2 linked regions of the Aquabacterium sp. OR-4 genome follow. The main gene of each other region encodes a partner of the protein of the gene in region 2 in a complex. Links are inferred from orthologs where the notes say so. Each region holds a gene or a part of one and is shown on either strand. Other genes may lie near its edges. The genes, in order: N4G63_RS14675 and uvrB.

Evidence for each region.
Region 1: the proteins of uvrB (region 2) and N4G63_RS14675 are in contact, whole or in part, in a crystal structure (PDB 7EGT), measured with the Thermus thermophilus proteins. The link is inferred for Aquabacterium sp. OR-4 from one-to-one orthologs. Residues at the interface, in WP_096411307.1 of Thermus thermophilus: Glu23, Leu25, Arg26, Asp27, Gly28, Glu29, Arg30, Phe31, Arg55, Glu326, Asp327, Phe328, Glu379, Ser382, Gln383, His398, Gly400, Arg401; in WP_096412145.1 of Thermus thermophilus: His654, Arg656, Phe657, Gln666, Asp668, Glu669, Lys680, Arg681, Leu682, Ser683, Lys685, Tyr686, Ala687.

What each region holds. Positions count from the first base shown.
Region 1 is NZ_JAOCQD020000002.1:540,500-551,827, forward strand. Bases 4,020-7,174 are described here. They hold N4G63_RS14675 (UvrD-helicase domain-containing protein), read right to left. Parts: upstream 6,775-7,174; coding sequence 4,264-6,774; downstream 4,020-4,263. Other genes in these bases: N4G63_RS14680 (hypothetical protein), read left to right, coding at 6,769-7,174. Outside these bases: N4G63_RS14655 (alpha/beta fold hydrolase), read right to left, coding at 1-501; N4G63_RS14660 (GNAT family N-acetyltransferase), read left to right, coding at 568-1,092; N4G63_RS14665 (HD-GYP domain-containing protein), read right to left, coding at 1,155-2,291; more of N4G63_RS14680, read left to right, coding at 7,175-7,518; N4G63_RS14685 (TRAP transporter small permease subunit), read left to right, coding at 7,725-8,264; N4G63_RS14690 (TRAP transporter large permease), read left to right, coding at 8,264-9,865; N4G63_RS14695 (TRAP transporter substrate-binding protein), read right to left, coding at 9,983-11,065; N4G63_RS14700 (TRAP transporter substrate-binding protein), read right to left, coding at 11,326-11,328. UniProt on the Escherichia coli protein: A helicase with DNA-dependent ATPase activity. Unwinds DNA duplexes with 3'-5' polarity. Translocates on single-stranded DNA with 3'-5' polarity. Initiates unwinding more efficiently from a nicked substrate than double-stranded DNA.
Region 2 is NZ_JAOCQD020000002.1:178,215-189,338, forward strand. Bases 2,849-5,799 are described here. They hold uvrB (excinuclease ABC subunit UvrB), read right to left. Parts: upstream 5,409-5,799; coding sequence 3,288-5,408; downstream 2,849-3,287. Other genes in these bases: N4G63_RS12995 (oxygenase MpaB family protein), read left to right, coding at 2,849-3,276; N4G63_RS13005 (amino acid aminotransferase), read left to right, coding at 5,594-5,799. Outside these bases: N4G63_RS12985 (low molecular weight protein-tyrosine-phosphatase), read right to left, coding at 1-365; N4G63_RS12990 (methyl-accepting chemotaxis protein), read left to right, coding at 537-2,078; more of N4G63_RS12995, read left to right, coding at 2,245-2,848; more of N4G63_RS13005, read left to right, coding at 5,800-6,793; N4G63_RS13010 (polyhydroxyalkanoate depolymerase), read left to right, coding at 7,126-8,676; electron transport complex subunit RsxB, read left to right, coding at 8,754-9,407; N4G63_RS13020 (DMT family transporter), read left to right, coding at 9,491-10,390; nth (endonuclease III), read left to right, coding at 10,399-11,034; N4G63_RS13030 (TlpA disulfide reductase family protein), read left to right, coding at 11,087-11,124. UniProt on the Escherichia coli protein: The UvrABC repair system catalyzes the recognition and processing of DNA lesions. A damage recognition complex composed of 2 UvrA and 2 UvrB subunits scans DNA for abnormalities.

The sequences.
Region 1 (11,328 bases), 360 kb from region 2 along the record:
CAGCTCGTCCAGCCATTGCGCCAGGCGGCCGGGGGCCTGCTCGGCGGGCAAGTCGGGCAGGCCGAAGCCTTCCAGGTTGACCAGGCGGCGGATGCGCTGCGGCCGCACGCCGGCATAGGCCATGGCCACATTGCCGCCCATGCTGTGGCCGATCAGGTCCACCGGCGCATCGGGCGACAGCGCATCGAGCAGGCCATCGAGATCGCCCAGGTAGTCGGCAAACCAGTAGGCGTCGGTGCCCGGTGGCGCCAGCGTGCGGCCAAAGCCGCGCCAGTCGGGCGCGATGACGCAGGCCTCGTCGCCCAGCGCGTGCAGCGCATCCACCACGAACTGGAACGAGGCGCCCACGTCCATGTAGCCATGGGCCATCACGCGCAGTGGCACGCCGTGCTGCGGCTCGCCCCACTGCAGCAGGTGAACCTGCAGGCCGCGCACCGGCACAAAGCGGCTGCGGGCCTGGCGCAAGGCGAGGTAGGGCGTGGCGGTGGCGGGCGCGTTCATCGGCGCGCACTGTAGGCGGCGCGGGCCGGCGCTGCTGGCGCGGCTGCGACAAGCCCCGATGCCAGAATGCCCGGCATGAGCCCTGCCGCCGCCTTCAACCTGCGCCCCGCCGAGCCGCGTGACCTGCCCGCCATCGTGGGCCTGATCACCGAGCTGGCCGAGTTCGAAGCCCTCACCCACCTGCTGGCGGTGACGCCCGAGACGCTGGCGCCACACCTGTTCGGCGACAAGCCGGTGGCCGAGAGCGTGGTGGCCGAGGTGGCGGGCAGCGCGCCGGGCGCCGCGCCGCGGGTGGTGGCCTTTGCGCTGTTCTTCACCAACTTCTCGACCTTCCTGGCCAAGCCGGGGCTGTACCTGGAAGACCTGTACGTGCAGCCCGCGCACCGCGGCATGGGGCTGGGCCGCGCGCTGCTGCAGCACCTGGGCGCGCTGGCGGTGGCGCGTGGCCATGGCCGCTTCGAATGGAGCGTGCTCGACTGGAACGCCAACGCCATCGCCTTCTACGAGAAGATGGGCGCCACGGTGATGCCCGACTGGCGCATCTGCCGCGTGGCCGGGCCGGCGCTCGCCGCCTTCGGCCCGAAAGGCTGACGCACACCGCCCCAAGCCGGCAGCCGCCGCGGCGGCGGCGAAGCCGCTTCGGGAGCTGGGGCCTATCCCGCAGCCAGCATCACCAGCATCTCGGGCGAGATGCCCGACTGCATCATCTGCCCGCTGATCACCGACTGGATGGCGTGGCCCTTGACCGAGGTGTCGCGGCGGATCGGCTGGCTCAGCTTGTTGCCGGCCGGCGAGCTCATCACCGCCACCACCGGCGTGGTGACGGTGGGGCCGCGGCGCACCACCAGGCCGCATTCGCCCGACTCGAGCCGCACATAGCAGCCGGGCGGGTAGACGCCAAACTCCTTGACCAGGGCCGCGGTCATCGGGTGGCCGGGGTCCTGCATGAACATCTGGCGCCCCGCCACATCGGCGGCCATGGCCTGGCGCGAGCCGCGCGGGCTGAGCTTGGCGGTGTAGATGTCGGCGCGCCGCACCAGATCGGCGGTGTCGCTGATCTGGCGCAGGCCACCGGGGTAGCCGCTGCCGTCGGGCGCCTCGTGGTGCTCGGCCACGGCGCGCAGCCACTCGGGGTCGGTGACGCCGCTCAGTTCGAGCATCAGGCGGCTGAAGTCGGGATGGGCCCGCACCGCGTCGCGCTGCTCGTCGCTGAGCGGCGTGCTCTGCCGGGCCAGCTCGCCCTGCAGCTCGAGCATGGAGATGTTCATGGTCAGCGCGGCCTTGAAGGCGCGCTGCGCGTCGTCGGCCGCCCAGCCCAGGCGCTGGGCCACCAGCAAGGCGGTGATGGCGGCATGCATCGAGCGCGTGATGCCGTACTGCGCCATCGCGTTGCCCTCCTGGCGCAACACCTGGAAGATGGCCAGGTCGCGGTCACGCTCGATCAGCGTCAACACGGTGGGCGTGGCGGCATCCAGCGCGTTGACGAAACCCTCGTCGCCGGCGGCATGGCGCAGGGTCTCGCCCAGCTGGTGCAGGTTGCGGTTCCACAGGCCCGGCAGCTCGTGCGGCTTGGCGCGGCGGGCCTCGGCGGCCGGATCGGCCAGCTCGGCAATGTCCACCAGCGCGCCACGCTCGAACAGCAGGCACATCTGCTCGTAGTTCTCCACCAGCTGGCCGCGCGCCAGCAGCAGCGTGCGGTCGGCGTCGTAGACGTTGAAGGGCAGCGAGGCGGCAATGGCCACCCGGTGCTTGAACTGCGACAAAGGAGAAAACTGCAGGTTGGACGGCATGTAACGGCTCGCTGAGAGGGCTGTCAGAACTGATCGGCGCGACCTGTCTTGGGGCGTTATCGGGTGGCCACTGCAAGACTTGAGGGGCGATCTCAATCGGTTGCAGGTGAATTCCCTCAGCGCCGGGGCCCGGGTGCCTGCCCACAATGCCGGCGCATGAAGCATGTCGTCGACCGCCACGCCGCCCTGCACGGCAGCTTTCGCTGGCAGGTGCCGGCGCAATTCAACATCGCCGAGGCCTGCTGCGGCCGCTGGGCGCGCAGTCGGCCGCGCGCAGTGGCCATTCGCTGGCAGCGCGAAAACGGCGAACGCGGCACGCTCAGCTACGGCCAGCTGCAGGCCCTGGCCAACCGCCTGGCCCACGCGCTGGCACGCCGCGGCGTGCAGCGTGGCGACCGCGTGGCCATCGTGATGCCGCAGCGGGTGGAAACCGCGGTGGCCCACATGGCCGTGTACCAGCTGGGCGCGGTGGCCATGCCGCTGTCGATGCTGTTCGGCCCCGAGGCGCTGGAATACCGGCTGCGCGACAGCGGCGCGCGCGTGGCCATCGCCGACGAGAGCGCCATCGCCCACCTGTGCGCCGCGCGCCCGGCCTGCCCCGACCTGGCCTGCGTGGTCGCGGTTGGCCAGGCGGCCGGCCAGGGCGATGTGGACTGGGCGGCCGCCCTGGCCGCCGAGCCCGACCGCCACGACCCGGTGGCCACCGGCGCCGACGAACCCGCGATGCTGATCTACACCAGCGGCACCACCGGCCCGCCCAAGGGCGCGCTGATGCCGCACCGCGCGCTGATCGGCAACCTCAGCGGCTTTGTCTGCAGCCAGAACTGGTTCCCCGCCGTGCTCGGTGCAAAGCCCCCGCTCCGGGGCGGGGGGAGCGGGGGTGGGGGGCCACAGTTCAGGGCAAAGCCCAGCGGCTGGGGATCAGGAGACGCCTTGCGTCTTCTGGTCACCAGCCGACTGGGCCTGGACCGGCGGGCTAATGGACGCGCTGCTGCCCACGCTGTACTTCGGCCAGCCCATCGTGGCCTACCAGGGCCGCTTCGACCCCGAGCGGGCGCTGGCGCTGATGGCCGAGTACCGGGTGACGCACAGCTTCCTGTTCCCCACCGCGCTGAAGGCCATGATGAAGGCCGTGCCCGAACCGAAGCAGCGCTACAGGCTGCACCTGCGGGCCGTGATGAGCGCCGGCGAGGCCGTGGGCGATGCGGTGTTTGCCTGGTGCCAGCAGGCGCTGGGCGTGACGGTCAACGAGATGTTCGGCCAGACCGAGATCAACTACATCGTCGGCAACTGCACCCGCAGCCTCGATGCCCAGGGCCGCCCGGCCCCCGGCTGGCCGGCCAGGCCCGGCAGCATGGGCCGCGCCTACCCCGGCCACCGCGTGGCGGTGATCGATGACAGCGGCCACGAATGCCCGCGCGGCACGCCCGGCGACGTGGCCGTGCACCGGCGCGATGTGCATGGCCAGCCCGACCCGGTGTTCTTTCTCGGCTACTGGAACAAGCCCGAGGCCACGGCCGCCAAGTTCACCGGCGATCCGGCCGATTCATGGTGCCGCACCGGCGACACCGCGGTGATGGATGCCGACGGCTACCTCTGGTACCAGGGCCGCAGCGACGACGTGTTCAAGGCCGCCGGCTACCGCATCGGCCCCAGCGAGGTCGAGAACTGCCTGGTCAAGCACCCCGCGGTGGCCAATGCCGCCGTGGTGCCCAAGCCCGACGCCGCGCGCGGCGCGGTGGTCAAGGCCTATGTGGTGCTGGCCCCCGGCTGCACCGGCGATGCCGCCCTGGTGGCCGCCCTGCAGCAGCATGTGAAAGGCCGGCTGGCGCCCTACGAGTACCCCAAGGAGATCGAGTTCATCGACGCGCTGCCGATGACCACCACCGGCAAGGTGCAGCGGCGGGTGCTGCGGCTGCAGGAAGAAGAGCGCGCGCGGGCGGCCGGCGTGGCCTGATCGACTCGCCGCCGGTCAATCCACCGGCGTCAGCTTCGCCACCGCCAACGCCAGCCACTTCGGCCCGTGGCGGCCGAAGTTGACCTGGGCACGCGCGTCGGCGCCAGAGCCTTCCAGCGTGATCACCACGCCTTCGCCGAACTTGGTGTGGAACACCGACTGGCCCACGCGCAGGCCGTGGCCCGACTTGGCGGCCTGGGCGTTGGCCATGGCGGTGGGCACCGGGCCGCCGCCCATCATCGGCGCGTCGCGGCCGGCGCCGTAGCCGTCGCGGCCACCCCAGGCGGGGCGGTCGCCGTCGCGGGCGTTCGAGCGCGCGTCCTGCCGGCCGGCGCCGACGATGCCGCCCGGGCCGCTGCCGCGCTGCCAGGCCTGCTGGTACTCCTTGGCATAGCCCGAGCCAAAGCCCTGGTGGCGCGGGGTCAGCCACTTCAGCGCGCCCTCGGGCAGCTCGTCCAGGAAGCGGCTCTTGACGTTGTAGCGCGTCTGGCCATGCAGCAGCCGGGTCTGGCTGTAGCTGAGGTACAGGCGCTTGCGTGCCCGGGTGATGGCCACGTACATCAGCCGGCGCTCTTCTTCCAGGCCGTCGGTGTCGCTCATCGCGTTTTCGTGCGGGAACAGGCTTTCTTCCAGCCCGGTGATGAACACCGCGTCGAACTCCAGGCCCTTGGCCGAGTGCACGGTCATCAGCTGGATGGCGTCCTGCCCGGCCTGGGCCTGGTTGTCGCCGGCCTCCAGCGCCGCATGGGTCAGAAAGGCCGCCAGCGGCGACATGATCTCGCCGGTCTCGGCATCGGGCGCCAGCGGGGCGGCCGGGGCCGGCGCCGCGCCATCGCTGCCGGCGGCCAGCGTGCCGGGGCCGATCTCGTCCACCGGCAGGGCCACGGCATCCTTGCCAAAGCCCTCCTGGGTGACGAAGGCCTCGGCCGCGTTGACCAGTTCATCGAGGTTCTCGATGCGGTCCTGGCCTTCCTTCTCGGTGCGGTAGAAGTCGACCAGGCCCGAGCTGGCCAGCATCTGCTCGATGATCTCGCGCAGCGTGAGGCCGCGGGTGCGCTCGCGCAGGCCGTCGATCAGGCCGTTGAAGCCCAGCAGGTTGGCACCGCCCTTGCCCGCCACCGCGGCCACGCTCTGGTACAGGCTGCGGCCGCTCTGGCGCGCGGCGTCCTGCAGCAGCTCCATGGTGCGCGTGCCGATGCCGCGGGTGGGAAAGTTCACCACCCGCAGGTAGCTGGTGTCGTCGTTGGGGTTCTCGATCAGGCGCAGGTAGGCCAGCGCATGCTTGACCTCGGCACGCTCGAAAAAGCGCAGGCCGCCGTACACGCGGTAGGGCACGCCGGCATTGAACAGCGCGCTTTCCAGCACCCGGCTCTGCGCATTGCTGCGGTACAGGATGGCGATCTCGATGCGCGCCAGGCCGCCGCGGTGCAGGCCCTGCGCTTCTTCCAGCAGCCACTGGGCCTCGGCGTAGTCGCTGGTGGCCTCGTGCACGCGCACCGGCTCGCCGGGGCCGGCCTCGGTGCTGAGGTTCTTGCCCAGGCGCTTGGCGTTGTGGGCGATCAGCGCATTGGCGCTGTCGAGGATGTTGCCGAAGCTGCGGTAGTTGCGCTCCAGCTTGATCATGTGGCGCACGCGGTACTCGCGCTCGAAGTCGGCCATGTTGCCCACCTGCGCGCCGCGGAAGGCGTAGATGCTCTGGTCGTCGTCGCCCACCGCAAACACGCTCTGGCGCAGGCTGCCGCGGGCGCGGTCGCCGCTGTTCTCGGGCGGCGCAAACATCTTCAGCCAGCGGTACTGCAGGCGGTTGGTGTCTTGAAACTCATCCACCAGCACATGCGCGAAGCGGTGCTGGTAGTGCTCGCGCAGCGAGGGGTTGTCGCGCAGCAGCTCGTAGGTGCGCAGCATCAGCTCGGCAAAGTCGACCACGCCCTCGCGGTGGCACTGGTCTTCGTAGGCGCGGTACACCTCGACCATGGTGCGGGTGTTGGGGTCGTGCGCATCCACGTCGCCGGGGCGCTCGCCCTCCTCCTTGCGCGCGGCGATGAACCAGCTCACCTGCTTGGGCACGAAGCGCTGGTCATCCAGGTTCATGGCCTTGATGATGCGTTTGACGGCCGAGAGCTGATCGCCGGTGTCCAGGATCTGGAAGCCCTGCGGCAGGCCGGCCAGCTTCCAGTGCGCGCGCAGGAAGCGGTTGCACAGGCCGTGGAAGGTGCCGATCCACATGCCGCGCACGGGCACCGGCAGCATGGCGCTCAGCCGGGTGAGCATCTCCTTGGCGGCCTTGTTGGTGAAGGTCACGGCCATCAGCCCGCCCGGGCCCACCTGGCCGGTGGCCATCAGCCAGGCGATGCGGGTGGTGAGCACGCGGGTCTTGCCCGAGCCGGCACCGGCCAGAATCAGCCCCGGCTCGGCGGGCAGGGTCACCGCCGCCAGCTGCTCGGGGTTCAGGCCCTTGAGCAGCGAGCCGGTGCCGGACGCACCGGAGGTCGGGGGAACATCATCGTGAAAGGGCGGCGCATGCATCGGTGGATTCTAGGAGGGGGGTGGCTGCTGGCCGCCGCGCTTGCACAGCCGGCCCTGGCCGCCCGGACGCCCGCCCCGGCCCTGGCCCGCCGGGCCTGCCCGGCCGCCACGGCGGGCGGCATCGAACGCTTCATCACCGCCGACTGTGCGGATTGCTGGGCCGCGGCGCTGGGCGGGGGCGACGGGGCCGGCCCCGACAGCCTTGCCGCCGCCCCCGCCCCTGCCCGCCGCTGGACGCTGGACTGGCTGCTGCCGCGCGGCGCCGACGCGGCGATGGCCGCCGCCGCCCTGCCCGAGGCCAGCGAGCGCAGCCAGCGCGCCGGCCTGCCGGCCGAGGCCGCTGCGCCGGGCCCGAACCAGCGGCAAGCCGAGCGCCGCGCGCAGCGGCCGTGGCCGGGCCTGGCGCTGCGCGTGAGCTCGGGCCCGGCCTGGCAGGGCTACTTCGGCCTGCAGCTGCGCGTGGCGGTGACCCAGGCCACGCGGCTGCCGGCCGGCAGCACGGCCTGGCTGGCGCTGGTGGAGCACCTGCCGGCCGGCCAGGAGGGCTCGGCCCTGCCGCGCCAGCTGGTGCGCAGCGTGGCCGGCCCGCTGCCGCTGCAGGCCCTGCGCGCCGGCCAGCCGCTGAGCCACCTGCAGGCCCTGCGCTGGCCCGCGGGCGCGCAGCCCGAGCGCCTGCGCGCGCGCGGCTGGATCGAGGCCGCCGACGGCCGCATGCTGGCCATGGCCGGCGACCGCTGCGATTGACCTCGCATCGCCCGCCACAGCGCGGTGTCGGCCCTTGGGCCCGGCAGCGCCCCGGCCCCTGGTGCTTTCCCTAGCGGCCGTGAACTTTCAACTGTCGTTCAGGCTTGCATCCTTACATTTGCCGACTGCAGCGACGCAGGGGCCTGGCCACGCCCACCCGTGCCGCGTCGCAAGACGTCCAACCAACAACATTTTCTGGAGGTGACATGTCCCCACTTCTGAGACTTTCCGAAGCGATCGATTGGCTGACCGATCGTTTCGGCGTGCTGGCCAAGTGGGCGGTGCTGCTGTCGTGCCTGATCAGTGCCGGCAACGCCGCCTTCCGCTACGCCTTCGACAACAGCTCCAACGGCCTGCTGGAGATCCAGTGGTACCTGTTCGCGGCCTGCGTGATGCTGGGCGCCGCGCAGGTGCTGCGCGTCAACGAGCATGTGCGCGTCGATGTGGTCTACGGCCGCTTCAGCGGCAAGGGCCAGGCGCTGATCGACCTGGCCGGCTTCTGCCTGTTCCTGGTGCCGGTGATGCTGGTGATGATCCATTACTCCTGGCCGCTGTTCATGAAGATGTTCATCAGCAAGGAGATGTCCAGCAACGCCGGCGGCCTGATCCGCTGGCCGGCCATGCTGCTGCTGCCGCTGGGCTTCTCGCTGGTGCTGCTGCAGGGTGTGTCCGAGATCATCAAGCGGGTGGCCTGGCTGGCCCATAAATACAACGGCGAGTTCCACTACGAGAGGCCCCTGCAATGATCGCCATGGAGAACTTCGCGCCGATCATGTTCGGCGGGCTCATCGTCACGCTGCTGATTGGCTTTCCGGTCGCGTTCTCGCTGGCCGCGCTGGGCCTGGGCTGCGGCTTCTTTGCGGTGCACATGGGCTGGTTCCAGCCCGAGTTCCTGAGTGCGCTGCCACTCAATGTGTTCGGCATCCTCAGCAACGAGCTGCTGCTGGCCATTCCGTTCTTCACGCTGATGGGCTCCATCCTCGAGAAGTGCGGCCTGGCCGAGGACATGCTCGATTCGATGGGCCAGCTCTTCGGCCCGGTGCGCGGTGGCCTGGGCTACTCGGTGATCATCGTCGGCTTCATCCTCGGCGCCATCACCGGCACGGTGGCCGGCCAGGTGATCGCCATGGCCATGATCAGCCTGCCGGTGATGATGCGCTACGGCTACAACATGCGCTACGCCACCGGCGTATTGGCCGCCAGCGGCACCATCACCCAGCTGGTGCCGCCCAGCCTGGTGCTGGTGGTGCTGGCCGACCAGCTCGGCAAGAGCGTGGGCGACATGTACAAGGGTGCCTGGGGCCCCAGCATCCTGCAGGTGCTGATCTTCGCGCTCTACACCTTCATCCTCACCCGCGTGCGGCCTGACTACCTGCCCGGCGTGCCCAAGGAAGCGCGCACGCTGCAGGGCTGGGATCTGTGGAAGAAGTGCCTGCGCGGCATCGTGCCGTCGGCCTTCCTGATCTTTGCCGTGCTGGGCAGCATGGGCGGCCTGCCCGGCATCAACACCGCCATCTGCACGCCCACCGAGGCCGGCGCGATGGGCGCCGTGGGGGCCCTGGTGCTGGCCGGCATCCACCGCCGCCTGAGCTGGTCGCTGCTCAAGGACACCATGCTCGGCACCATGCGCATCACCGCCATGGTGGTGTTCATCCTGATCGGCTCGCGGGTGTTCTCGCTGGTCTTCCAGGGCGTGGATGGCGCGATCTGGATCGAGCACATGCTCTCGGGCCTGCCCGGCGGCCAGACCGGCTTCCTCATCGCGGTCAACATCTTCATCTTCTTCCTGGCCTTCTTCCTCGACTTCTTCGAGATCGCCTTCATCATCCTGCCGCTGCTGGCACCGGTGGCCGACAAGCTGGGCATCGACCTGATCTGGTTCGGCGTGCTGCTGTGCGTGAACATGCAGACCTCGTTCATGCACCCGCCCTTCGGCTTTGCGCTGTTCTACCTGCGCGGCATCTCCGACACGCTGTTCAAGAACAAGGCCCTGCCGCGCAAGGTCGAGTCCAAGGACATCTACCTCGGCGCCATTCCGTGGGTGGTGATGCAGCTGGTGCTGGTGGTGGTGGTGATCTTCGTGCCCGAGACGGTGACCGCCTTCCTCGACAAGCCGCAGGTCGTCGACATCGACAAGGCCAACAGCCAGCTCGAGCAGATGAGCCAGGACCAGGCGCCCGGCGCCAAGGCCGAGGAGAACGTGCGCGAGCTGTTCGGCCTGGACCCGGCCGGCAAGGCCGCGGCGTCGGCTCCGGCAGGCGCCGCATCGGCGGCCGCGCCCGCCGCCGCCGAGGAAGACCCGATGGAGGCCGTCAAGCGCAGCCTGCAGCAGGACAAGAAGCCCTGACCGGTGCCGCGGCGCCCTGCCCCGGGGCGCCGCCGCCGAAGCAACCGCCAACGCACAGGCGAAAGTAAAAGCAAAAGGGCCCTGCCGCGAGGCAGGGCCCTTTTTCATGGCCGCCGCTCAGAGCTTCTGGGCCTGCATGAAGTCGTCGAAGCTGGCTTCGGCGAAGCGGAACCACAGGTTCTGGTCGCGGCGGAAGTTGGCGTAGTCCTCGTACACCTTCTTCCAGTTCGGGTTCTTGGCGCTCAGGTCGCTGTACAGGGCCAGCGCCTCCTTGAAGGCCAGGTCCATCACGTCCTTCGGGAAGCGGAACAGCTTGGTGCCGCCGGCCACCAGCTGCTTGAGCGCCGCCGGGTTCTTGGCGTCGTACTTGGCCTGCATCTCGACGTGGGCGAAGGTGGCCGCACACTCGACGATGGCCTTGTACTCGGACGAGAGCGCGTCGTAGGCCTTCTGGTTGACGAACACGTCGAGCTGCGGGCCGCCCTCCCACCAGCCGGGGTAGGCGTAGAACGGGGCCACCTTGTTGAAGCCGAGCTTCTGGTCGTCATACGGGCCGATCCACTCGGCCGAGTCGATGGTGCCCTTCTCCAGCGCCGCGTAGATCTCGCCGCCCGGAATGTTCTGCGGCACCGCGCCCATGCGCTCGGCCACCTTGCCGGCAAAGCCGCCGATGCGCATCTTCAGGCCCTTCATGTCGGCCGCGCTCTTGACTTCCTTGCGGTACCAGCCGCCCATCTGGGCACCGGTGTTGCCGGCCGGGAAGTTGACGATGTTGTACTGCTTGTAGAACTCGCGCATCAGCTTCAGGCCGTTGCCTTCGTACATCCAGGCGGTCATCTGGCGGCTGTTCAGGCCGAAGGGCACGGCGCAGCCCAGCGCAAAGGTCTCGTCCTTGCCGAAGAAGTAGTACGGCGCGGTGTGGCAGGCCTCGACGGTGCCGTTCTGCACGCCATCCACCACGCCGAAGGCCGGCATCAGCTCGCCGGCGGCATGGGTGGAGATGGTGAACTTGCCACCCGACAAATCCTTCACCTTGGCGGCAAACACATCGGCCGCGCCGAAGATCGTGTCGAGCGACTTCGGAAAGCTCGAGGCCAGGCGCCAGCGCACCTGAGCCTGGGCGTGCACCACGGCCGGCGCCACGCCGGCAGCCAGCACACCGGCCAGGCCGGCACCACGAACAAACGAACGACGTTCCATTGATCGGTCTCCTCTCGAGGACATGGGTAGAAATGCAGAACGGTTCTGCACGGTCGCCACATTCTAGGGAGCCGTTCCGGGCGTCCGACGGGGTGAAAGCCCTTGGTTCGGCCACGCCGGACGGGCGCTGGCTGGCGCCCCGGCCCCAGGCGCGAAAACGCCAAAAGCCCCGGGGCCGTTGCCGGCCGGCGGGGCTTGCGAAGGGGCCAACGATCAGGCTGGTGCAGGCACCCGTCAGGGGCGCCCAGCCGCGCGCTGCCTCA
Region 2 (11,124 bases):
AGGCCCAGGCGTTCGGCGAGCGCCGGTGGACAGCGCTTTTGCAGATCGGCCAGGTTGCCGGCGTCCATGGCCAGCAGCAGGTCGAAGCGTTCAAAGTCGGCATCGGCCACCGGCCGCGCCTTCTGGCCTTCGAGCTGCCAGCCGCGCCGCGCGGCCTGGGCCACCGCGCGCCGGTCGGGTGCCGCACCGCGGTGATGGCCCAGGGTGCCGGCCGAATCCACCCGCACCCGGCCGGCCAGGCCGGCCTGCTCGAGCTTGCCGCGCAGCACGGCCTCGGCCATCGGCGAACGGCAGATGTTACCCATGCAGACCATCAAGACCGCGCACTGCGGCTCGGGCCCACGCTTGAAGAGGCGCTTCAACATGGGCCGAGGATAGCCCAGGCGGCTGCGGGTCTTCCCCAAGGCCTCCCCGCGGCGAGCATCAAGGTTCCCCTACAGATCCCACTTCAAGCGCAGGGGGGTATCGACGAAAACGTAACACGGACTGCGCATGAACCCCGCGGTCGTGTCACCCATCCAACCCCAGGCTCCCCCATGCGCGACAACGGTTTCGTCTCCCAACGCGAGTACCTGCTGCCGGAAGGCAGCACGCTGGTGTCCTGCACCGATCTGCAGAGCCACATCCGCTACTGCAACCCGGCCTTCATCGAGGTCAGCGGCTACAGCAGTGAGGAACTGCTGGGCCAGCCGCACAACCTGATCCGCCACCCCGACATGCCGCCCGAGGCCTTTCGCGACATGTGGGCCACGCTGAAGGCCGGCGAGCCCTGGACGGCGCTGGTGAAGAACCGCCGCAAGAACGGCGACCACTACTGGGTGCGCGCCAATGTGACGCCGGTGCTGGAGAACGGCGCGGTCACCAGCTACATGTCGGTGCGCACCGTGCCCTCGCGTGCCGAGGTGCAGGCCGCCGAGCGCCTGTACGAGCGCATGCGCGGCAACGGCGGTGGCGGCCTGAAGCTGCACAAGGGCGATCTGGCCGTCTCGGGCTGGCCGGGCATGGTGCGCCGCATCACCCAGCCCAGCCTGGGCATGAAGCTGAGCCTCACCGCGCTGGCCGGCACGCTGGGCACGGCCACGCTGGCCGAGCTGCTGTCGCAGTGGGGCGTTGCGGCCTCGATGACCGGCGCCCTGGTGCTGGGCAGTGCCGTGGCCTGGCAGCTGCGCAACATGGCGCTGGCGCCGCTGCGCAATGCCATCACCGTGGCCCGGCGCATGTCGGCGGGTGACTTGTCGCAGAAACTGGCCTCGCAGCACAACGACGAGGTCGGCCAGCTGGCCCGCGGGCTGACCCAGCTGAACGTCAACCTGCAGGCCATCGTGGGTGACGTGCGGCGCGAGGTCGAGGGCATCAGTCTGGCCTCGGGCGAGATCTCGCGCGGCAACGCCGACCTGGGCCAGCGCACCGAGTCACAGGCCAGCAACCTGCAGCAGACCGCCGCGTCGCTGGAAGAGATCACCGGCACCATCCGCCAGACCGCCGACACCGCACGCGCCGCCACCGAACTGGCCCAGGAGGCCACCACCGCCGCCACCGACAGCGGCGACGCCGCACGCGACATGGCCGGCCGCATGGACGAGATCCGCAGCAGCTCGCAGCGCATCGGCGAGATCATCGGCACCATCGACGGCATCTCGTTCCAGACCAACATCCTGGCGCTGAACGCGGCGGTCGAGGCCGCACGCGCCGGCGAGGCCGGCCGCGGCTTTGCGGTGGTGGCCTCGGAGGTGCGCGCGCTGGCGCAGCGCACCAGCACCGCCGCCCGCGAGATCAAGGTGCTGGTCGAGGACGCGGTCACCAAGGTCGAGCTGGGCACCAAGCTGGCCGCCAACACCGGCGAATCCACCCGCCGCACGGCCGACGCCGTGCAGCGCGTGCATGCGCTGATTGCCGAGATCAGCCAGGCCGGCAGCGAGCAGAGCAAGGGCGTGAGCCAGGTCAACAGCGCGGTGTCGGAGCTCGACAACCTGACCCAGCAGAACGCGGCGATGGTGGAAGAGCTGGCCGCCGCGGCCTCGTCACTGAACGGCCAGGCCGAGGTGGTGGCGCAGGCGGTGCGCATCTTCCGCACCTGATGCACCTGATGCACCTGATGCACGCGGCCTGACCGCCGCTGCGCGCCCGGCCCACAGCCGGGCGCGCGTTCGTCGGATCGGACGATTCCGCTGCCGCTGGCGCGCGCCTACAGTGCGGCCCGCAGGCCGGCTCCATCGGGCTGCGCTGCAGTCTGGAGGTGCCCCGGTGAGTCCGTCCCGTTCGCCATCGCTCGAGCCCGGCAGCGCCGCCGGCGCCGCTGCGCACACCACCGCCCCGGGTGCCGCGCCGGGCTGCCCCTTTCATGCCGCCGGCGCGATGGCCGGCGCCGTGCCGGGGGCCGACATCGGCCCGCGCTACCGCCGCCCGCTCGGTGTGCTGCACCACCCCGGCGTGCGTGGCGAGATCGCCCGGCTGGATGCCCGGCGCGACTGCCAGCGCATCGTCTTTCTGCTGTCGGCCTACGAGTTTCCGTTCGACATGACGCGGGCGCTCGAGATCGCGCTGTTCCACACCTATGGCAGCCGCTCGGTGGCGCGCCTGCTGGACCGCACGGCGCAGTTCGCGCGCCAGGGCCAGAAACGCTACGACGACACCAACCTGCTGATCGCCAACTTCATGGAAGCCGGCTGGGATGGCGACCCCGGCGCCCGCGCCATCGCGCGCATGAACCACATCCACAGCCACTACCGCATCCCGAACGAAGACTTCCTGTTCGTGCTGTGGACCTTCATCGACTTTCCGATCGACTGGATGGCGCAGTTCGGCTGGCGCGCGTTCACGCCGCACGAATGCGAGGCCTGGTTCCACTACTGGCACGGCATCGGCCAGCGCATGGGCCTGGTCGACATCCCGGCCAGCAAGCCGGCCTTCGACGCCTTTGTGGCGGCCTACGAGGCGCGCGAGTTCCAGCCAGACGAGGCCTGCCGCCGCGTGGCCGATGCCACCGTGGCCATCATGGCGGCCTGGCTGCCGGCGCCGCTGCGTGGCCTGGTCAAGCCGGCGGCGGCCTGCCTGGTGCGGCCGCAGTTGCGCCGCGCGGCGATGTTGGCCGAGCCCTCACCCGCCCTGAACGCCGTGCTGCGCGGCGTGCTGAAGCTGCGCCGCGCCGTCAAGCGCGTGCTCAGCATCGAGCGCTACCCCACGCTGCTGGCCGACAAGCATTACCGCAGCTATCCGCAGGGCATGCCGCCGATCGAGCAGATCGGGCCCGATGCGCTGCAGCGCAAAAAGGGCTGAACGCGCGCGCCTCAGGCCTTGGCCAGCGGCACCACGTTGACGTCGTGTGCGCCGCCGGCACCGAACACCTGCTCGCGCAGCAGCGCCAGCTGGTCGCGCACACGGGCGGCCTTCTCGAACTCGAGGTTCTTGGCGTGCTCGATCATCTGCTTTTCCAGCGCCTTGATGCGCTTGGCCAGGTCTTTCTCGCTCAGGCCTTCGGTCTCCACCGCGTCCATCAGGCCCTGCACCTTGGTCTTGTCGTCGGCCTGTGAGACCACGCCGTCGATCAGCTCCTTGACCTGCTTCATCACCGTGCGCGGCGTGATGCCGTGCTCGGCATTGAACTCGGTCTGCTTGGCGCGGCGGCGGGCGGTTTCGTCCATCGCGCGGCGCATCGACTCGGTGATCTTGTCGGCGTAGAGGATGGCGCGGCCGTTGGCATTGCGCGCGGCGCGGCCGATGGTCTGGATCAGGCTGCGCTCGGCACGCAGAAAGCCTTCCTTGTCGGCATCGAGGATGGCCACCAGGCTGACCTCGGGGATGTCGATGCCTTCGCGCAGCAGGTTGATGCCCACCAGCACATCGAAGGTGCCCAGGCGCAGGTCGCGCAGGATCTCCACGCGCTCGACCGTGTCGATGTCGCTGTGCAGGTAGCGCACCTTGACGCCGTTGTCGGTGAGGTAGTCGGTGAGCTGCTCGGCCATGCGCTTGGTCAGCGTGGTGATCAGCACCCGCTCGCCCTTCAAGACCGTGTTGCGGATCTCCTGCAGCACGTCGTCCACCTGCTGCGCGGCCGGCCGCACGTCGACGATGGGGTCGACCAGGCCGGTGGGCCGCACCACCTGCTCCACCACCGCGCCGGCATGGGTCTTTTCATAGTCGGCCGGCGTGGCCGAGACGAACACGCACTGGCGCATCTTGGTCTCGAACTCGTCGAACTTCAGCGGCCGGTTGTCGAGCGCGCTGGGCAGGCGAAAGCCGTACTCCACCAGCACCGTCTTGCGCGCCCGGTCGCCGTTGAACATGCCGCCCAGCTGGCCGATCAGCACATGGCTCTCGTCCAGGAACATCAGCGCGTCGCGCGGCATGTAGTCGACCATGGTGGGTGGCGGGTCACCGGGCTTGGCGCCGCTCAGGTGCCGGGTGTAGTTCTCGATGCCCTTGCAGTGGCCCACCTCCTGCAGCATCTCGAGGTCGAAGCGGGTGCGCTGCTCGAGCCGCTGGGCCTCGACCAGCTTGCCGCCCTTGACCAGCTCATCCAGCCGCTCGCGCAGCTCGAGCTTGATGGTGTCGATGGCGCTCAGCACGCGCTCGCGCGGCGTCACGTAGTGGCTGCTGGGGTAGATGACGAAGCGCGGAATCTTCTGGCGGATGCGGCCGGTCAGCGGGTCGAGCAGGCTCAGCGATTCGATCTCGTCGTCGAACAGCTCGATGCGGATGGCCAGCTCGCTGTGCTCGGCCGGAAACACGTCGATGGTGTCACCGCGCACGCGGAAGCTGCCGCGGCTGAAGTCGACGTCGTTGCGGCTGTACTGCATGCGGATCAGCTGCGCGATGGCATCGCGCTGGCCGATCTTGTCGCCCACGCGCACGATGAAGCGCATCTGCGTGTAGTCCTCGGGCTTGCCGATGCCGTAGATGGCGCTGACCGAGGCCACGATGATGGTGTCGCGCCGCTCCAGCACGCTCTTGGTGGCCGACAGCCGCATCTGCTCGATGTGCTCGTTGATCGAGCTGTCCTTCTCGATGAACAGGTCGCGCTGCGGCACATAGGCCTCGGGCTGGTAGTAGTCGTAGTACGAGACGAAGTACTCCACCGCGTTCTTGGGAAAGAACTCGCGGAACTCGCTGTACAGCTGGGCGGCCAGCGTCTTGTTGGGCGCAAACACGATGGCCGGCCGGCCCATGCGGGCGATCACATTGGCCATCGTGAAGGTCTTGCCCGAGCCGGTCACGCCCAGCAGGGTCTGGTAGGCCAGGCCGTCGGCTATGCCCTCGCACAGCTGGTCGATGGCGGCGGGCTGGTCACCGGCCGGCGGATAGGGCTGGAACAGCTGGAACGGCGAGCCCGGGAACGTGACGAACTGGCCTTCGCCCGATGGCATGGGCGAGGCATCTTCCGCGGCAGACAGGTCGGCAAGATCGGACATCGGGGTTTCCCTGGGGCAAATGGGTCACTGGCTCTAAAATCGCGGGCTGGCTGCGGCGCTGGGTGGCGCGCGCCGGCCAATCCAACAGCGTACCGCAGTGCGGCATTCCACGTGGGTGCCGCTGCCGCAAGCCGCCGTGAACCGCCCTTCCCTGCTGCCACCGTCCTGACAGGAACCACACCTCCATGAGCTTCTTCGCCGCCGTCGAGATGGCCCCGCGTGACCCGATCCTGGGTCTGAACGAACAATTTGCCGCCGACACCCGCGCCGACAAGGTCAACCTCGGCGTCGGCGTGTACTTCGACGACGCCGGCAAGCTGCCGCTGCTGGCCTGCGTGAAGGCCGCCGAAACCCAGCTCACCGAAGCGGCCAAGCCGCGCGGCTACCTGCCCATCGACGGCATCGCCGCCTATGACAAGGCCGTGCAGCGCCTGGTGTTCGGCGCCGATTCGGCCGTGCTGGCCGACGGCCGCGTGGCCACCATCCAGGCGCTCGGCGGCACCGGCGGCCTGAAGGTGGGCGCCGATTTCCTGAAGAAGCTGAACCCCGCCGCCCAGGTGCTGATCAGCGACCCGAGCTGGGAGAACCACCGCGCGCTGTTCACCAACGCCGGCTTCGAGGTGGGCACCTACAGCTACTACGACGCCGCCAACCGGGGCGTGAAGTTCGACGCCATGCTGGCCGACCTGAACGCTGCCGCCGCCGGCACCGTGGTGGTGCTGCATGCCTGCTGCCACAACCCGACCGGCTACGACATCACCCCGGCGCAGTGGGCGCAGGTGATCGCCACCGTCAAGGCACGCAGCCTGGTGGCCTTTCTCGACATGGCCTACCAGGGCTTTGGCGACGGCATCGCCGAAGACGGCGCGGTGATCCAGCAGTTCCTGGACAGCGGCGTCGAGAACTTCTTCGTCGCCACCTCGTTCTCCAAGAGCTTCAGCCTGTACGGCGAGCGCGTGGGTGCGCTCAGCGTGGTGTGCGCCAGCAAGGACGAGACCGCCCGCGTGCTGTCGCAGCTCAAGATCGCCATCCGCACCAACTACAGCAACCCGCCCACCCATGGCGCCCAGGTGGTGGCCACGGTGCTCGACACGCCTGCGCTGCGCGCGCAGTGGGAGCAGGAGCTGGCCGCCATGCGCCAGCGCATCAAGCAGATGCGCACGCTGCTGGCCGAGAAGCTGGTGGCCGCCGGTGTAAAGCAGGATTTCGGCTTCATCGTGCGCCAGCGCGGCATGTTCAGCTACTCGGGCCTGAGCAAGCCGCAGATGGAGCGCCTGCGCAGCGAGTTCGGCGTGTACGGCGTCGATTCGGGCCGCATCTGCGTGGCCGCACTCAACACCCAGAACATCGACAAGGTGGTGGCCGCCATCGCCGCGGTGCTCTGAGGGGCCGCTGCCCCACACTGACGCCCTTTTTTTGCTGCAGCGCCACATCCGGCGCCAGCCACCCTGCACAGCCCGGCCCCGCCGGGCTGTGTCGTTTGGGCACAGGCTTGTCGCCCAGGCGACAGGAAAGCCGAACTGCGGTGCGAAGTTACGTGTTTTTCCGTAGCCGGCTCGGCCTATGCAGCCGCACGATGCTCGGAGTAACATTCACAATGCTGCAGTGCACAAAACTTTGCACCCGCCGTCAGGTCGGGTTCAGGGGCTGCAGCACAAGATGACAGCGCTCGCCCGAGCCCCCGACGCACCGCCGTCTGACTGGAGTCCATCCCGCCATGCTTTATCAGATCTACGAGACCCAGCGTGCACTGATGGCGCCGTTTTCCGAGTTCGCCAGCGCCTCGGCCAAGCTCTACAACCATCCGCTCTCGCCCTTCACGCACACGCCGATGGCGCAGCGCGTGGCCGCCGGTTTCGACCTGATCCACCGTCTGGCCAAGGATTACGAGAAGCCCGAGTTCGGCATCCGCACCGTGCCGGTGGACGGCGTGGACGTGGCCGTGCAGGAGCAGTACCCGATCGTGCTGCCGTTCTGCCGCCTGATCCGCTTCAAGCGCTATTCGGACGATCCGGTGGTGCTTGAGAAGATGAAGAGCCAGCCGGTGGTGCTGGTGGTGGCGCCGCTGTCGGGCCACCACAGCACCCTGCTGCGCGACACCGTGCGCCAGCTGCTGCGCGACCACAAGGTGTACATCACCGACTGGGTCGATGCGCGCCAGGTGCCGGCCGAGGCGGGACCGTTCCACCTCAACGACTACGTCAGCTACGTGCAGGACTTCATCCGCCACCTGGGCCCCGAGGTCAATGTGATCTCGGTGTGCCAGCCCACCGTGCCGGTGCTGGCCGCCGTGTCGCTGCTGGCCACCAAGGGCGAGTTCACGCCGCGCACGCTGACGATGATGGGCGGCCCGATCGACGCCCGCCGTTCGCCCACCGCGGTGAACAACCTGGCGATGAACAAGAGCTTCGAGTGGTTCGAGAACAACGTGATCTACCGCGTGCCGCCGAACTTTGCTGGCGCCGGCCGGCGCGTCTACCCGGGCTTTCTGCAGCACACCGGCTTCGTGGCGATGAACCCCGACCGCCACCTGAGCGCGCACTACGACTACTTCCAGGACCTGATCCGCGGCGATGACGATTCGACCGACGCGCATCGCCAGTTCTACGACGAGTACAACGCCGTGCTCGACATGCCGGCCGAGTACTACCTCGAGACGATCAAGACCGTGTTCCAGGATTTCGCCCTGGTCAACGGCACCTGGCAGGCCGACGACGGCACCTACGTGCGCCCGCAGGACATCACCACCAGCGCCCTGCTCACCGTGGAAGGCGAGCTCGACGACATCTCGGGCGCCGGCCAGACCCGCGCCGCGCACGACCTGTGCAGCGGCGTGCCCAAGAGCCGCCAGTTCCACTACGACGTGGCCGGCGCCGGCCACTACGGCATCTTCTCGGGCCGCCGCTGGCGCGAGAAGGTGTACCCGGAGATCAAGGCCTTCATCCTGACCTTCAACAGCCCCGAGGGCCGGCTCGACCACACGCCCACCCCCGACGAGCTGAGCGGCGACTACGAGATCGACCGCATCGCCGTGGATGCCCCCGCAGCCGTGGCCGCCGAGGCACCGGCGCGCAAGATCACGGTGCGCAAGGCCACGCCGGTCAAGACGGCCAAGACCGCCTCCAAGCCCACCGCCCCGGTGGCCGCCGAGGCCCCGGTGGCCGCTGCCGCGCCGGCCCGCACGCGCAGCCCGCGCGCGGCGGCAACCGCGCCGGCCCCGGCCGCCAACCGCCCCACGGCCCGCGCCACGCGCAAGCCGCGCGGATAATCCGGGCGGTGCAGTCCACCGCCCCCATCCCCCCGCGAGCCATCGCGCCGAACCCCGCCACCGAGCGGGGTTCTTCATTGGCCGAGCAGATCGACGCGCTGCTGCCGCAGACCCAGTGCACCCGCTGCGGCTACCCCGATTGCCGCAGCTATGCCCAGGCGATTGCCGGCGGCCGCGAGGCCATCAACCGCTGCCCGCCCGGTGGTGCCGAAGGCGTGGCGCGGCTGGCCGCGCTGACCGGCCAGGCGGTGCAGCCGCTGGACGCGGAATGCGGCGCCGAAGGCCCGCGCCTGCTGGCCGTGATCGACGAGGCCTGGTGCATCGGCTGCACGCTGTGCATCAAGGCCTGCCCGGTCGACTGCATCAGCGGCACCCACAAGCGCATGCACACGGTGATCGACGCCGACTGCACCGGCTGCGAGCTGTGCGTGCCGGCCTGCCCGGTGGACTGCATCCGCCTGGTGCCGGTCAGCGGCGAGCGCACCGGCTGGCAGGCCTGGAGCGCGGCCGAGGCCGCCACCGCCCAGGCCGCCTACACCCAGCGCAACGCCCGCCGCGCCCGCCACAAGCACGAGCACGACGCGCGCCTGGAAGCCAAGGCCGCCGCCAAGCTGGCCGATCTGCCGGCCCACACCCAACACACCGACCCGGTGGTGATCGACCGCAAGCGCGCGGTGATCGAGGCGGCACTGGCGCGCGCCCGCGCGCGCCGCGCGGCAGACCAGGGCTGAGATGAACCGGCCGCCACACGCATGGCATTCACCGCCCGCCAAGGCGGCGCATCAGGCCCGCCGGGCGGCCGGGCGAGCCTGACATGTCGCGCCTTCAAGCCAACGCGCTGCTGCTGCTGGCCGCGGTGATCTGGGGCTCGGCCTTCGTGGGCCAGGTGCTGGGCATGGCGGGCGTGGGCCCGCTCGGCTTTACCGGCGTGCGCTTTCTGCTGGGCGCGCTGGTGGTGGCGCCGCTGGCCTGGCGCGAGCGCCGCGCGCTGCAGGCCCAGGGCCATGCGCTGGGCGTGCCCGAGCTGCGCTGGATCGCCCTGCTGGGCGCGCTGCTGTGCACCGGCGTGGTGATGCAGCAGATCGGCCTGATGAGCACCACGGTCACCAACGCCGGCTTTCTGACCGCGCTGTACGTGCCCCTGGTGCCGCTGCTGGCCTGGTTTTTTCAACGCCAGGCGCCGCACTGGAGCGTGTGGCCGGCAGCCGCCGGCTGCCTGGGCGGCACCTGGCTACTGACCGGGGGCTCGCTGGGTGCCTTCAGCCCGGGCGACCTGTGGGTGCTGGCCAGCGCCCTGCCCTGGGCCGTGCATGTGCTGCTGGTGGGCCAGGTGGCCAACAAGCTGCGCGGCGCCTACGGCCTGGCCTGCGGGCAATTTTTGGTGTGCGGCCTGGCCGCCAGCGCTGCCGGCCTGGCGCTCGAGCCGATCACGCTGCAAGGCCTGGCCAGCGCGGCCGGCGCCATTGCCTACACCGGCGTGCTGTCGGTGGGCGTGGGCTTCACCATCCAGGTGGTGGGCCAGCGCCACGCGCCGCCGGCCGACGCGGCCATCGTGCTCAGCTCGGAAACCGTGTTTGCCGCCTTGTTTGGCGCGTGGTTCCTGGGCGACCGGCTCAGCGCCGTGGGCCTGCTCGGCTGCGGCCTGATCCTGGCCAGCATCGTGGGCGTGCAGATCCTGCCGCTGCTGCGCGCCCGACTGACCTCCACCTCCTGAGCTGGTTCATGAAATCTGCCGACATCACGCCCTTCTTCGCCACACTGGCCGCGGCCAACCCGCAGCCGGCCAGCGAGCTGGAGTACACCAGCGTGTTCGAGCTGCTGGCCGCCGTGCTGCTGTCGGCCCAGGCCACCGACGTGAGCGTCAACAAGGCCACGCGCCGGCTGTTTCCCATGGCCAGCACGCCGCAGGCCCTGCTGGCGCTGGGCGAGGAGCGCCTGGCCGATCACATCAAGACCATCGGCCTCTACCGCAGCAAGGCCCGGCACCTGATCCAGACCTGCCGCATCCTGATCGAGCAGCACGGCGGCCAGGTGCCGCGCAGCCGCGTGGCGCTGGAAGCCCTGCCAGGCGTGGGCCGCAAGACCGCCAACGTGGTGCTCAACGTGGCCTTCGGCGAGCCCACGATGGCGGTCGACACACACATCTTCCGCGTCGGCAACCGCACCGGGCTAGCCCCGGGCAAGACGCCGCTGGCGGTGGAGCTGCAGCTCGACAAGCGCGTGCCGGCGCCGTATCGGCGCGATGCGCACCACTGGCTGATATTGCACGGGCGCTATGTGTGCACGGCGCGCTCGCCCAAGTGCGGGGTCTGTCAGGTGCGAGCGTGGTGCGACATGGGGCGCAAGCTGCCGGCTTGAAGCCGCGGCGGGCGACTTGTAAGGAATCGGCGCCCGCCGCGACCCATTGCGCATGAAGCCGCTTCTGCTCCTGTTCACGCTGCTGCTGGC